Regions from separate parts of the Methylobacterium sp. WL69 genome, predicted to be linked through region 1. Evidence: riboswitches for the same ligand, from Rfam matches in the RefSeq annotation. Region 1 holds a riboswitch; the other holds the start of a gene.
The links. Region 1 has a riboswitch for thiamine pyrophosphate ahead of thiO (glycine oxidase ThiO). Riboswitches for the same ligand answer to the same signal wherever they lie in the genome.
Positions count from the first base shown of each region.

Region 2: another riboswitch for thiamine pyrophosphate. It lies ahead of thiC (phosphomethylpyrimidine synthase ThiC); the one in region 1 lies ahead of thiO (glycine oxidase ThiO).

Region 1 covers NZ_VRUZ01000003.1:85,616-92,663, reverse strand. Annotated here, with positions in the region: gene rpoD (RNA polymerase sigma factor RpoD) at 1-748, shown strand, start outside; gene FV218_RS01985 (adenylate/guanylate cyclase domain-containing protein) at 846-2,096, shown strand; TPP riboswitch at 2,144-2,273, shown strand; gene thiO (glycine oxidase ThiO) at 2,367-3,554, shown strand; gene thiS (sulfur carrier protein ThiS) at 3,551-3,763, shown strand; gene FV218_RS01970 (thiazole synthase) at 3,768-4,559, shown strand; gene FV218_RS01965 (thiamine phosphate synthase) at 4,778-5,389, shown strand; gene FV218_RS01960 (hypothetical protein) at 5,603-6,358, opposite strand; gene FV218_RS01955 (transglutaminase family protein) at 6,397-7,048, opposite strand, start outside.
Region 2 covers NZ_VRUZ01000079.1:12,391-19,438, forward strand. Annotated here, with positions in the region: gene FV218_RS17585 (acyltransferase family protein) at 1-917, opposite strand, end outside; gene FV218_RS17590 (hypothetical protein) at 1,056-1,430, opposite strand; gene FV218_RS17595 (alpha/beta hydrolase) at 1,441-2,268, opposite strand; gene FV218_RS17600 (site-2 protease family protein) at 2,442-3,215, shown strand; gene FV218_RS17605 (hypothetical protein) at 3,296-3,550, shown strand; gene FV218_RS17610 (BA14K family protein) at 3,844-4,575, opposite strand; TPP riboswitch at 4,757-4,865, shown strand; gene thiC (phosphomethylpyrimidine synthase ThiC) at 4,942-6,834, shown strand.

The DNA.
Region 1 (7,048 bases):
CCAGAAGGGCGAGCGCGAAGCCCGTCAGGCCAAGAAGGAGATGATTGAGGCGAACCTCCGCCTCGTGATCTCCATCGCCAAGAAGTACACCAACCGCGGCCTGCAGTTCCTCGACCTGATCCAGGAGGGCAACATCGGCCTGATGAAGGCCGTCGACAAGTTCGAGTACCGCCGCGGCTACAAGTTCTCGACCTACGCCACGTGGTGGATCCGTCAGGCCATCACCCGCTCGATCGCGGATCAGGCGCGGACCATCCGCATCCCGGTGCACATGATCGAGACGATCAACAAGATCGTCCGGACGTCTCGCCAGATGCTGCACGAGATCGGCCGCGAGCCGACCCCGGAGGAGCTGGCCGAGAAGCTGGCCATGCCGCTCGAAAAGGTCCGAAAGGTCCTGAAGATCGCCAAGGAGCCGATCTCCCTCGAAACCCCGATCGGCGACGAGGAGGATTCGCACCTCGGCGACTTCATCGAGGACAAGAACGTCGTCCTGCCCATCGACGCGGCGATCCAATCGAACCTGCGCGAGACCACGACGCGCGTCCTCGCGTCGCTGACCCCTCGCGAAGAGCGCGTGCTGCGCATGCGCTTCGGCATCGGCATGAACACCGACCACACCCTCGAAGAGGTCGGCCAGCAATTCTCGGTGACCCGCGAGCGCATCCGCCAGATCGAGGCGAAGGCCCTGCGCAAGCTCAAGCACCCGAGCCGGTCGCGCAAGCTCCGGAGCTTCCTCGACAACTGAGCGCGAACAAGATCCGGTGGCGCGAGGGCGCCGCCGGCTCGGGGGCGATGCCGACAGTCCGGTTGCCCGATCCGGCCCCGTAATCCAGCCAGGCGCCATGCTCGATCGAGGCCCACCCCAGTCGCCGCCCACCGCCGAAGCCGACGGGTCGGAAGCGAACGACGTGCCGTTCGGCGCCCTGCAGCAATGCGTGGCCCTGCGCGACTGGCTGCTGAGCGAGGGCGCGCGGATGCCCAACGCCGAGGACCTGCTGGCGGGGCTGGCCGAGCGCCTCATCGACCTCGGCGTGCCGGTGGACCGGGCGACCACGGCCATCGACGCCCTGCATTCCGAGTATTCCGGCGTCGGCCGGTTCTGGACCCGGGAATCGGGCTCGACGGTGCGGCTGTTTCCGCACGGCGACGCCTCCGACAAGGCCTACCGCGAGAGCCCGTTCCAGACGGTCCACGAGACCGGGGAATGGCTGATCCTCGATCTCGCCGAGACGGAGTCCGACGCCTACGCGGTGATCCCCGACCTCAAGGCCGGGGGCTACCGCCACTACATCGTGGCACCCCTGTTCTTCACCAACGGCACCCGCAACGGCATCACCTTCGCCACCCGGAGCGAGGACGGTTTTCGCGATGAGGACGTGGCGATCCTGCGCTTCGTCATCCCGACGCTGGCCGCCGTGATGGAGATGCGCAGCATCAACAAGCAGCTCGACCACGTGCTCCGGATCTATGTCGGCGACGAGCCGCACAAGGCGATCCTGGCCGGCTCGATCCGGCGCGGCCACGTCCAGCGCATCCGCTCGGCGATCTTCTTCGCCGACATGCGCGACTACACCCGCATCTCCGCCGAGATGACCCCGGAGGAGGCGGTGGACCTCCTGAACATCTTCTTCGACTGCCTCGTGCCGGCCATCGAGCGCGAGGGCGGCGAGGTGCTGAAGTACCTCGGCGACGGCCTGCTGGCGATCTTTCGCGAGCGCGGCGACGACCTCGGCGGCGCGGCCAAGGGGGCCCTCACGGCGGCCCAGAGCGCGCTGGCGGCCCTCGACGAGGCCAACGGCCTCGGGCGCTTTGCCCAGCCCGTGGCGGCGGGCATCGCGCTCCACCACGGCGAGGCCGCCTACGGCAACGTCGGCTCCGGTGCGCGCCTCGACTTCACGGTCATCGGCCGCGACGTGAACCTCGCCAGCCGCCTCGCCCGCCTCAACCGGACGCTGGGCGAACCCCTGCTGATGTCGAAGCCCTTCGTCGACTTCCTGTGGGGCGATCCGGTGCCCCTCGGCGCCCACACCCTCGACGGCTTCGCCGAGCCCATGCGCGTGTTCCGCCCCGGACGCGCCCCCGCGACGGTCTGACAAGGCCGACGGGGTGTTGACCGGAGCGCCGTCCCGGCCCACATCGGGGGTGTTCCAGGGAGATCCCCGGCAAGGGGCTGAGAAACCGATGAGTCGTCCCTTGGCGGGCGGCGGCGCGGAAATCCTTCGAACCTGAACCGGTTCATACCGGCGTAGGGATTGGACCGCCGTGTTTTTTCAAAGCCCGGCACGCGCCTCGCGAGGCGCACAGGCCCACTGTCTCTGCGTCGCGTCGCGGAGGTTGTCTTGGAGCCGAACCCCACCCGACCCATCGATCTCAGGCGTTCGCCCGCCACGCCGCGGGCGCCGTCGGCCCTGCCGGCACGGAGCGATGTCGCCATCGTCGGCGGCGGCCTCATCGGCCTGTCCATGGCCTGGCGCCTCGCGCAAGGCGGCCGGTCCGTCACCGTCGTCGAGCGCGAGACCGTGGGCGCGGGGGCGAGTCTCGCCGCCACCGGCATGCTGGCCCCGGCCGCCGAGCACGAGCCCGGTTCCGATCCCCTGCTGCCCCTGGCGCTCGAGAGCCTGTCGCGCTGGCCGGGATTCCGCGACGACCTCCAGGCGGCGTCCGGCGTCGACATCGACTACCGGCAGGAGGGCACCCTGGTCCTCGCCATCGGCCGCGACGAGGTCGACCGCCTGCGGTTTCGCCACGACCTGCAGATCCGCTCGGGGCTGGACGCCACCTGGCTCAGCGGCCCGCAGGTGCGCGCCCGCGAGCCGGCCCTGCGCCCAGCCGTCACCGCCGGCCTGTTCTGCCCCCGCGACCATCAGGTCGATCCGAGCCGGGTCATGGCCGCCCTGATCCGGGCCTGCGTGGCGGCGGGCGTCACCATCGTCGAGGCCTGCCCCGTCGAGGCCCTGGACTGGGAAGACGGCCGGGTCACCGGACTCTCCACCGGACAGGGCCGGATCGCGGCCGGGACCGTCATCCTCGCCGCCGGGGCCTGGAGCGGGCAGGCGGGCCTCCTGCCCGAGGCCCTCGCCCTGCCGGTTCGGCCCCTGAAAGGCCAGTCCCTGGCCCTGCGCACCACGGCCCGCACCGGCACGCTCAGCCACATGGTCTGGACCGAGCAGGTCCACATGGCGCCCAAAAGCGACGGCCACCTCATCGTCGGGGCGACGGTGGAGGATTGCGGCTTCACCCCCGGCGTCACGGCGGGCGGGCTCTACGCCCTGCTGGAGGGCGCCCGGCGCGTCCTGCCCGGCATCGAGGAGATGGCGGTGGAGGCCGTGTGGAGCGGCTACCGCCCGACCTCCGACGACGATGCCCCGATCATCGACACCCTGGCCCCCGGCCTCGTCGTGGCGACGGGCCACCACCGCAACGGCTACCTCCTGGCACCCGCCACCGCCGACGCCGTGGCGGCCCTGCTGACGGAGGGCGCCTTGCCGGACTACGCCCGCGCCTTCGGCCGCGCCCGCTTCGCCCCGGTGTCAAAGAGGGCGACCGCATGAAGCTCACCCTCAACGGCCAGCCCCACGAGAGCGCGGCCGAAACTCTCGACGCCCTGTTCCGGATCGAGGCCGAGGAGACCGGCATCGCGAGCCCGCAGGGCATCGCCATCGCCCTCAACGGCGCGGTGATCCGCCGCCGGGACTGGGAAGCGACGCAACTGGCAGAGGGCGACCGGGTCGAGATCGTCCGCGCCATGCAGGGAGGCTGACACCATGACCGAACCCCACGACGACCGGCACCACGACCCCCTGATCATCGCCGGCATCACCCTGGGCTCCCGCCTGTTCATCGGCACGGCCGGCTACCCGACGCAGACGATCATGGCCGAATCCGTGGCGGCGTCGGGCGCCGAGGTGGTCACCGCCTCCATCCGCCGGGTCTCGCTGCAGGGCCACGGCTCGGACACGGTCAGCAAGCTGAAGGGCTACCGCTTCCTGCCCAACACCGCCGGCTGCGAGACGGCCCGCGACGCGATCATGACGGCCGAACTCGCCCGCGAGGCCCTCGACACCACCTGGGTCAAGGTCGAGGTCATCGGCGACCGCGAGACCCTGTACCCGGACGTCGCCGAGCTGCTCGAGGCCTGCCGCCACCTCGTGGACGACGGGTTCACGGTGCTGCCCTACTGCAACGACGATCCGGTGGTCTGCCAGCGCCTCGCCGACATCGGCTGCGCCGCCGTGATGCCCATGGGGTCGCTCATCGGGTCGGGCATGGGGGTCGCGAACCCCGCCAACCTCGAACTGATCTGCCGGCGCTCACCCGTGCCCGTCATCGTCGATGCCGGCATCGGCACGGCGTCCGACGCCGTCATCGCCATGGAGCTCGGAGCGGCGGGCTGCCTTCTCAACACGGCGGTGGCCAAAGCCGACGACCCCGTGCGCATGGCCCGCGCCATGGGTCTCGCCGTGGAAGCGGGCCGCCTCGCGCATCGGGCCGGTCGCATCCCGCGGCGGGGCCGGGCGGAACCGTCGAGCCCGCAGCTCGGCCTCGTCGGCTCGTGAGGGCGCTGCCGTCGCCGCTCCTGGTGGTGACGGACCGGGCATCCTTCGGGTCGCTCGACAATGCGGCCGGTCTCGGGCGCGGGTCCCCTCTCCTGAAAGGAGAGGGACAGGGTGAGGTGTGTGAGTTTTTCGGAGATGTCCCACACCTCACCCCAGCCCTCTCCTTCCAGGAGAGGGGGCCGGTCGCGACCGACACCGAACGTCCGGCCGGTCACCCGATGGAGGGGCCGCCGACAAGGGACCCCTGTGGCCCGTCCGGACTTGCCCTCGCCGCCCGCGTCGATGCCCTTCTCGCGGGCGGGGCGCGCTGGGTGTGGTTCCGCGAGCGCGATCTGGCGCCGGGCCCGCGCGAGACACTGGCCCGTGCGGTGTTGGCGCGGGTACGCGCCCGGGGGGGCGTCCTCAGTCTCGGAGGCGACGCGGCACTCGCCGCCGCACTCGGCGCGGACGGCGTCCACCTGCCCGGTGGGGCGACACCGGCCGACATGACGGAGGCGCGCCGCCGCCTGCCCGCGGGTCTGATCGGAGTTTCCGCACACACCATCGGAGACGTCGAGGCGGCCGCCCGGCACGGCGCGGACTACGCCACCCTGAGCCCGATCTTCGCGACGCCGAGCAAGCCCGGCTACGGCCCCGCCCTGGGGCCGGAGGCCTTGCGGGCGGCGAGTCGCCACGGCCTGCCGGTCATCGCCCTGGGGGGCATCACACGCGAGGGGGTCCGGCCATGCCGGGTGGCGGGGGCCGCCGGGATCGCCGTCATGGGCGGCCTGATGCGCGGCGGCGACCCCGCCGGCGACGTGCGCACGCTTCTCGACGCCTGGAGGACGTAAAGCGGCGCTGGAAACCAACTCCCCCCTCGGGCTGTAGGATTCACACAACTGCGAATGAACCGATCCCGTGCAGCGGCAGGCATCCGCATGCGGGCGGGAGGCGCACCGGGGCTCCCTCTCCTGGAAGGAGAGGGGACCTGCGCTGCCCGCGGGATGTGTGAAGGCCGTAGCCCCCTCGGGAGAGGGCTGAACGCGCTGCGAAACGCCGAAAAACTACTTCGGGTCGGCCGCCGGGCCGTAGGGCGGGCGCGGGATCGCCCGGTGGGCGGCGCGCAGGGCCGCCGACCAGCGCTCGCGCAGGTCGTGAAAATAGCCTTCGCCCGCTTCGATGCGGTGGTTGACCTCGAGGGTGAGGGCGTCGCGGCGCACAAGCGCGATGTCGATGGGCAGGCCGACGCCGAGGTTGGACCGCATGGTCGAGTCCATGGAGACGAGGCCGACCTTGAGGGCGTCGTAGAGATCGGTCTCGTACTTCACCGCCCGGTCGAGGATCGGCTTGCCGTACTTGTGCTCGCCGATCTGCAGGAACGGCGCATCGCCGCTGCACTCGATGAAATTCCCGGCGGAATAGATGAGGTACAGCTTCATCGGGTCGGTGCCGATCTGGCCGCCGAACAGGAGCGAGACGGAGAAGCGCAGGTTCGCCGCCTCGAAGGCGACCTTCTCGATCTCGCGCACCCGGCGGATGGCCCGGCCGACGAGCTGGGCCGCCTGGAACATGGTCGGCGCCTCGAGGAGCTTCATCTTCGGCTCGCCCGCATCGCCCTCGACGCCCTCCGAGAGCAGGCTCAGGACCGACTGGGTGATGGAGAGGTTGCCGGCGGATGCCAGCATCATCACCCGCTCGCCCGGCACGTTGAAGTGGTGGAGCTTGCGGTAGGTGGAGATGTCGTCGAGGCCCGCATTGGTGCGGGTATCGGCGATCATCACCAGGCCCTCCTCGACCAGCACACCAACGCAGTAGGTCATCGTCTCGAGCTTTCTTCGCGTCCAGTGGCCGGTGGAACTCAGGCCTGGACCGTCGCCTGTGCTTGCTCGACGCGGAGCTTCACGTCGAGGGTTTCCGTGCCGCCACCCATGCGGCTGCCGCGGATCGGGGCCGCGCCGAGGTAGTCGAGGCCGATGGCGACGCGGATATGCGCTTCCGTGGTGGCGATGCCGTGGGCGGGGTCGAAGCCGACCCAGCCGAGGTTGGGCACCAGGGATTCGACCCAGGAATGGCCCGCCTCCTGATCGACCATCCCGTCGTCGCGGTGGAAGTAGCCCGAGACGTAGCGGGTCGGGATCTCGAGGTGGCGCGCGGCGGCGATGAAGATGTGGGTGAGGTCCTGGCAGACGCCCTTCTCCTGCTCGAACGACTGCGCCGCCGTGGTGCTGGCGCTCGTCGGTCCCGGCTCGAAGGTGACGCGATCGTGCACGGCGGCGAGCAGCCGGTGCAGGCAGGGCAGGGGCGAGGTGTCGCCGGCGGCCCGGACCTCCCGGGCGAAGGCCTGGATCGGCTCGCTCGCGAGGGCGAGGTCGGAATCGCGCAGGTAGAACTCGTCGGGCAGGCGCTCGACGGTGCCGCGCACCACCCCGTGCATCTCGTTGGTGTCGACCTCGCCGGTGACGCGGATGGTCAGGGATTCCGCCGGCTCGTCGGCGGTGAACCAGTGCACC
Region 2 (7,048 bases), on a different contig from region 1:
TCGGTGATCGCCCCGGTCTTGACGATGACGGTCCGGGAGAGTGCCATGGGCAGGAAGAAGCCGAGATAGATCGCGATGGAGCGGCTGCCGCAGGCGCGGAGCGCCGCCGTCACCGGGCCGCCGGCCCGGGTCAGCAGGGACGCGCCGGCCACGATGGCCATGGCCCCGACGCCGCCGAGGACGAGGCTGAGGCCCGGCAGGCTGGCGAGGGTCGGGTAGGCGGCGGTGCCGGACGGCGTGAAGGCCAGCACGCCCTCGACCACGGCCCAGAGGGCGAGCCCCGCCAGGGCCGCACGCGGATGGGCCCGCACCAGGGTGGCGAACCCAAAGATCCGCTCGGCGAACAGGTAGCCGACGACGAACCAGACGTAGCGGGCGCAGAACTCCTCCAGGAGGTAGATGTCCGTCCGCACCGGCACGACCTGCAGCAGGGCGGCGCCGCCCAGGAGCAGGGGCCACGGCACCCGCCGCAGGAGCTTCGTCACCACGGAGAACACCGCCAGCAGGTAGATGAACCACAGGCTCGAATACGGCTCGACCAGCGCCAGGGCGAGGTGCTGCGCGAAGGCGCCCGGTCCGGCCCCGTCCGTGATGGCGCCGTACTTGGTGAGCGACTGGATCACCACCCACAGGAGATAGAAGTAGGCGAAGTGGACCACCCGGCGGTCGGCGAACAGGCGCCAGTCGCGGTCGATCACCCGGCCGAGGAACAGGCCCGACAGCAGGAAGAAGTCGGGGATGCGGAACGGCTTGGCGAACGCCACCACGTGGTGGAGGAAGCCCTCGCTCCCGAGCCCCGCCGCGCCCATGGCCTCGCCGGTGCCGAGGGTGGAATGCATCATCACCACGAGGACGATGCACAGGCCCTTGGCGACATCGACCCAGGCGAGCCGCCCCGCGCCTGCCCCTTGCTCCATGATCCCCGTGCTCCCGCCACTGGTCCGGGCGCGAGTGTGGCGGCGGAGTCGTAAAGGGGCGGATACCGGGCCGGGGGAGGCGCCGAGCCGCGTCGGATCGTGGCGAAGGCCGGGTTAAGCGGATCGCCGCAAGACCGATCAGGACGGCTCGCGCCGGCCGGCCCTGCGGGTGCGGGTCATGCGGGTGGCCGCGTGGAAATCGTCGGGCTTCGTCCGCACCCAGGCGAGGAAGCTCGCGAGGTCGGGGTCCTGGCGCAGGGCGTCGGTGTCGGCGAGGCGCCGGGCGATCTCGGCCTCGCTGTAGCGGGCGTGGATGGCCGAATGGCAGATCTGGTGCAGGCGCACGGTGCCGGCCTTCGCGCCGCCCTTCAGCTTCGGGGTGAGGTGGTGCAGGCTCGACTTGGCGCGGGGCGGGATCGGGCGCTCGCACAGGGGGCAGATCACCGGCGCGTGGGCGGCCGGCCCGTGGATGTCCGGATCGTCCGCGCGCCAGCGCCGTTCCCGTCGTCCCATCCCTGTCCCCTCAAGGCGCCGCGAGGGCGGCGGCCGGCCGGACGAGGGCGTCCCGGAACGCCGTCTGCGCCGCCCCGTCGCGCGCGCCGAGGATCGACACGTGGTCGCCGGCGATGGCCTCCAGGCGGGCGCGGGGGCCGGCGAGGGCGGCGAGGCGCCGCGCCAGCGTCACGGGGATCACCCCGTCCTGCAGGCCGTGCACCACGAAGACCGGGCCGGTCGTCCCGGCGATGCGCCGGTCCGAGCGGTAGGTGTCCCGCAGGAACAGCCGGGGCACGAGGGGGTAGCGCAGGCCGACGAGGCGACGCAGGGAATCGAACGGCGCTTCGAGGTAGAGGCCGAGATGGGGCCGGCGCGCCGCCACCGCCACCGCCACGGCCGCCCCGAGGGAATGGCCGTGGAGCAGGATCGGCGCCCCCGGCGCCCAGGCCGCGGCGGCGTCGTGGGCGGCGAGGCCGTCCCGGATGAGGCCGTCCTCGCTCGGGTGTCCCGTCGAGCCCGGATAGCCGCGATACGCGATGGCGAGGACGCCCCAGCCCGCCGGTCCCCAGGGCCCCCCGGTGAAGCGCACGGCCGCGGATTCGGGAGCCGAGGCGTTGCCGTGGAAGCTCAGCACCACGCCGCCGCCGGGCGCGGGCGGGCGCCAGTAGCCGAGGAGGCGCTCCCCGTCCGGCGTCGTCAGCGTCACCGCCGCCGTTCCGCCGGGGGCGGGCCGCGCCTCCCCCTCGGCGTGCCGCGAAAAGTAGGCGCCGGGGTAGATCAGGTGGCGCTGGAACGCCACGAGGGCGCCCAGGAGGGCGGCGGGGAGACCGAGGACGGCGAACAGCAGCAGGCGCATGCGGACCTTGTGGCGGCGGGCTTCGGGTCTCGGAGGGGGCGGTCTCGGCGGGGTTCCGGCGCGTCGGGCTCCGCCGGAGAGCTAGGGGCTGGACTTCTGCGTGTCACCAGCGATGTTGCGTCGCGCCGTCCGGGCGTGGGCCGCCGGCGGCCCGCGGTGGCGCGGGGACCGGGATGCAGCGGACAACATCGCGGGAGACCGCCGGCCGGACGGACCCGGGCCTCAGCGCCAACTTCCTCCTCGTCGCGTTCCTCGTGTGCGGCCTTGGCTTCGCCATCGGCGGCGGCCTCGTCGAGGGCTCGGGGGCGGCCTTCGCGTTCGTGATGACGTTTTGGGTCCTCGGCCTGTGCCTGCACGAGTTCGGCCATGCCTGCGTCGCCTGGTGGGGCGGCGATGCCGGGGTGCCGGCGAGCGGCTATCTCAGCCTCGATCCGCTGCGCTACGGCGATCCGCTGGCCTCGATCGTGCTGCCCGTGGTCTTCACGATTCTCGGCGGCATCGGCTTTCCGGGCGGTGCGGTGCGCCTCGATTCCGGGGCCCTGCGCGGCCGGATCTGGCCGACGGCCGTGGCCCTGGCCGGGCCGGCCATGACCCTCGCGTGCCTCTTCGGCCTCGTGGTCCTCTATCACCTGGCCGACGCGGACTCGACGGCCCTGCGGGCGGTGCTGGCCGTCACGGCCCTGTTCCAGGGCACGGCCCTCGTCCTCAACCTCATGCCGATCCCGGGGCTCGACGGCTACAACGCCCTGCGGCCGTGGCTGCCCGGTTCGTGGCAGGCGGTGGGGGATGCGGGCGCCCGCCATGCCGGCCTCGTGCTCACCGCCCTGTTCCTGTTCTCCGGCGCCTTCAGCCGGACCCTGTTCCGCGTCAGCCTGCGCCTCGTCGCCGAGGTCGGAATCCATCCGGCCGACGTCGTCGCCGGCTACCGCCTGATCCGCCTCTGGTAGGGCGCTTCGGGTGAGGGCCCTTCGGGTTTCGTGGTAAGGCGAGCCATGTCCGGAGGCGATCCCGCCCGGCGGAGACCGCGATGGCCCTCAAGACGACGTTCCTGGTGCAGACCTTCGTGATCAAGCGCAAACGCCTCGTGCCGGGCGACCGCGAGGTCGCGCCGACGGAGAGCGGCGCCCTCAAGAAGGCGGAGGCCATGGCGGCGCGCTTCCCCGGCACCGCCGCCATCAAGGTGGTCGCCGACGACGAGACCGGCGAGCTCGAGAGCGCCGGCATCCTGGCCCAGTTCGGCGAGGTGCCCGACGACTTCGCCGAGAGCCTCCAGGGCTCCTGACACGGTTTCCGCCTCTTCAGTTCGTTGATGCGGTGAAACGCGGGTCCCTTCTCCTGGAAGGCTAAGGCATTCACACATCTCGAGGGCAGCGCGGGTCCCCTCTCCTGGAAGGAGAGGGACAGGGTGAGGTGTGTGACCTGTCCGGAGAGTTCGCACACCTCACCCCAACCCTCTCCTTCCAGGAGAGGGAGCCTGTTGCGCCCGTTCGCTCCGAAGTGATCAATCGGAACTAGTATGACACGAAAAAAGGCCCCGGCGCGGTACGCCGGGGCCCTTCTCAGATCGACGCGGTGTTACTGCGGGCAGGCGTGGCGGCGGCCGTCATTGCCCAGGTAGGTGCCCGAGCGCTGGTCGTAGGACCGGAAGCGCTGGATGCAGTAGGCGACGTCGCCGCCCTGGGGGGCGACCTGGGTCTCGACGTAGCCGGCCGGGGCATAGCCGCCGCCGTAGGCACCGTAGCCGGCGCCGTAGCCGCCGCCACCGTAGCCGCCGCCGTAATAGGCCGGCGCGTAGCCGCCGCCGTAGTAATCGTCACCGTAGAAGCCGCTGCCGAGGCCGTAGCCGATGCCGGCTCCGGCGAGCCCCAGGCCGACGCCGAGGCCGATCCCGCCGTAGCCGCGACGATAGCCGTAGCCGCCGCGGTTGCCGGCGAACCCGCCGCGATAGCCGCCGCGGTTGAACCCGCCGTAACCGCCGCGATTGCCGCCGAAGGCCGTCCCGTTGCCGAAGCCCGCCGCCGTCAGGCCGCGTCCGCCGCCGAAGCCGCGACCCGCGAGACCCTGGCCGCCGCCGAAGCCGCGTCCGCCGAGACCCTGACCGCCGAAGCCGCCACGGAAGCCGCCGCCGGCCATGCCGCCGCGGAACCCGCCGCCACCGCCGCCGAAGCCACGGCCGCCGCCGCCGAAGCCGCCCATGTGGCCACCGCCGCCGCCACGGAATCCGCCGCCGCCGCGGGCATCGGCGGAGGCGGGAATGAGGATGAGGGCACCGACCATGGCGGCCGATGCGAGAAGGATGCGATTCATGTCGGGTTTCCTATGGCTTAGGCCATTCATGAAAAGCGAACGCGCCCCGGAGCCCGAAGGTCCATGCTTGGCCGGACGGTGCGTCGTCGGGTCCCCCGGCCTTCGGAACCGGGACCCGACATCGGGCCGTGTGCGGGACCGATGCAAAGATTGACAAACCCGCGTCCACGCACGAGGCTGGAACGATTCCGAGGGGGGCTCCGAGACCGGGGGCTGAGATTGGGCGCGCCGCCCTGACCCTTGAACCTGATCCGGTTCGTACCGGCGGAGGGACGGGAATCGTTTGGCCGCGCTGTCTCGCGGTCTCCCCAACCTGACGCCGTTCCTGACGAATCCGGGTCGCCTCCAACGCCAGGAGCACGCCCGATGAACAAGCCCGTTTTGCCGAAGGACCTTCCCAAGGGCTCGCCCCAGGCGGTGACCACCGGCCCGATCATGGGCTCGCGCAAGGTCTATGCGGCGGTGGCCGGGCATGACGACATCCGGGTGCCCTTTCGCGAAGTGACCCTGAGCGACCCCAAGGAAGCGCCGGTGCGGGTCTACGATCCGTCGGGCCCCTACACCCAGACGGATGCGGCCATCGACCTCAACGCCGGCCTGCCGCTGATCCGCGATCCGTGGATCGCGAAGCGCGGCTACGCCACGGTGACGCCCCGCGCCGTCAAGCCCGAGGACAACGGCTTCGTGCCGGAGGACAAGCTCGTGGCGCCGTGTCCGGCGACCCGCCAGATCCGCAAGGCCGGCCCCGGCCAGATGGTGACGCAGTACGAGTTCGCGAAGGCCGGGATCATCACCGAGGAGATGATCTACGTCGCCCACCGCGAAAACCTCGCCCGCGAGACCATGCTGGAGGGGGCGCAGGCGGCGCTGAGCGACGGCAACAGCTTCGGCGCGGCGCTGCCGGCCTTCATCACCCCCGAATTCGTCCGCGAGGAAATCGCGCGGGGCCGGGCCATCATCCCGGCCAACATCAACCACCCCGAAGTCGAGCCGATGGCCATCGGCCGCAACTTCCTCGTCAAGATCAACGCCAACATCGGCAACTCGGCCGTGACCTCGTCGGCGGCCGAAGAGGTGGAAAAACTGGTCTGGGCGACCCGCTGGGGCGCCGACACGGTGATGGACCTGTCCACCGGCCGCAACATCCACAACATCCGCTCGTGGATCATCCGCAACTCGCCCGTGCCCATCGGCACGGTGCCGATCTATCAGGCCCTGGAGAAGGTCGGCGGCGATCCCCTGAAGCTCGACTGGGAAGTCTTCAAGGACACCCTCATCGAGCAGGCCGAACAGGGCATCGACTACTTCACCATCCATGCCGGCGTGCGCCTCGCCCACGTGCCGCTCACCGCGCGCCGGGTCACCGGCATCGTCTCCCGCGGCGGCTCGATCATGGCGCGCTGGTGCCTCGCCGGGCACCGCGAATCGTTCCTCTACGAGCGCTTCGACGAGATCTGCGACATCATGCGGGCCTACGACGTCTCGTTCTCCCTGGGCGACGGCCTGCGCCCCGGCTCCATCGCCGACGCCAACGACGCCGCCCAGTTCGCCGAGCTGGAGACCCTGGGCGAGCTGACGAAGATCGCCTGGGACAAGGGCTGCCAGACCATGATCGAGGGCCCCGGCCACGTGCCGATGCACAAGATCAAGGTGAACATGGAAAAGCAGCTCGAGGAGTGCGGCGAGGCGCCGTTCTACACCCTAGGGCCCCTGACCACGGACATCGCCCCGGGCTACGACCACATCACGTCCGGCATCGGCGCCGCCATGATCGGCTGGTTCGGCTGCGCCATGCTCTGCTACGTTACGCCGAAGGAGCATCTCGGCCTGCCCAACCGCGACGACGTCAAGGAAGGCGTAATCACCTACAAGATCGCCGCCCACGCCGCCGACCTCGCCAAGGGCCATCCGGCGGCGCAGCTGCGCGACGACGCCCTCTCCCGCGCCCGGTTCGACTTCCGCTGGGAGGACCAGTTCAACCTGTCCCTCGATCCCGACACGGCGCGGGCCTACCACGACGAAACCATGCCGAAGGACGCCCACAAGGTCGCCCATTTCTGCTCCATGTGCGGCCCGAAATTCTGCTCCATGAAGATCACCCAGGACTTGCGCGCCGAGGTGCTCGCCATGGAGGCGGCCGGTCAGGTGCTCGGCGAGGCCACCCCCATGAGCCAGGCGGAACGCGAGGCCGGCATGGCGGCCAAATCCGCCGAGTTCCAGGCCGAGGGCGGCAAGCTCTACGTCGACGCGGCGGAGTAGAACGGGGCCTCCGCAGGGGGCCGATCGAACGCGGGTCCCCTCTCCTGCAAGGCAGGGCGATCGCAGAGGGGTGCATGCGTTTGGGTCGGCCCTCGCCCGTTCGTGCAGAACGCAGGTGCGCATCCCCCTCTCCCCGCTTGCGGGGAGAGGGCCGCAGGCACCCCGTCGTGCCTGCGGCGAGCGAAGGCGGAGCCGCAGCGACGGTGAGGGGGCG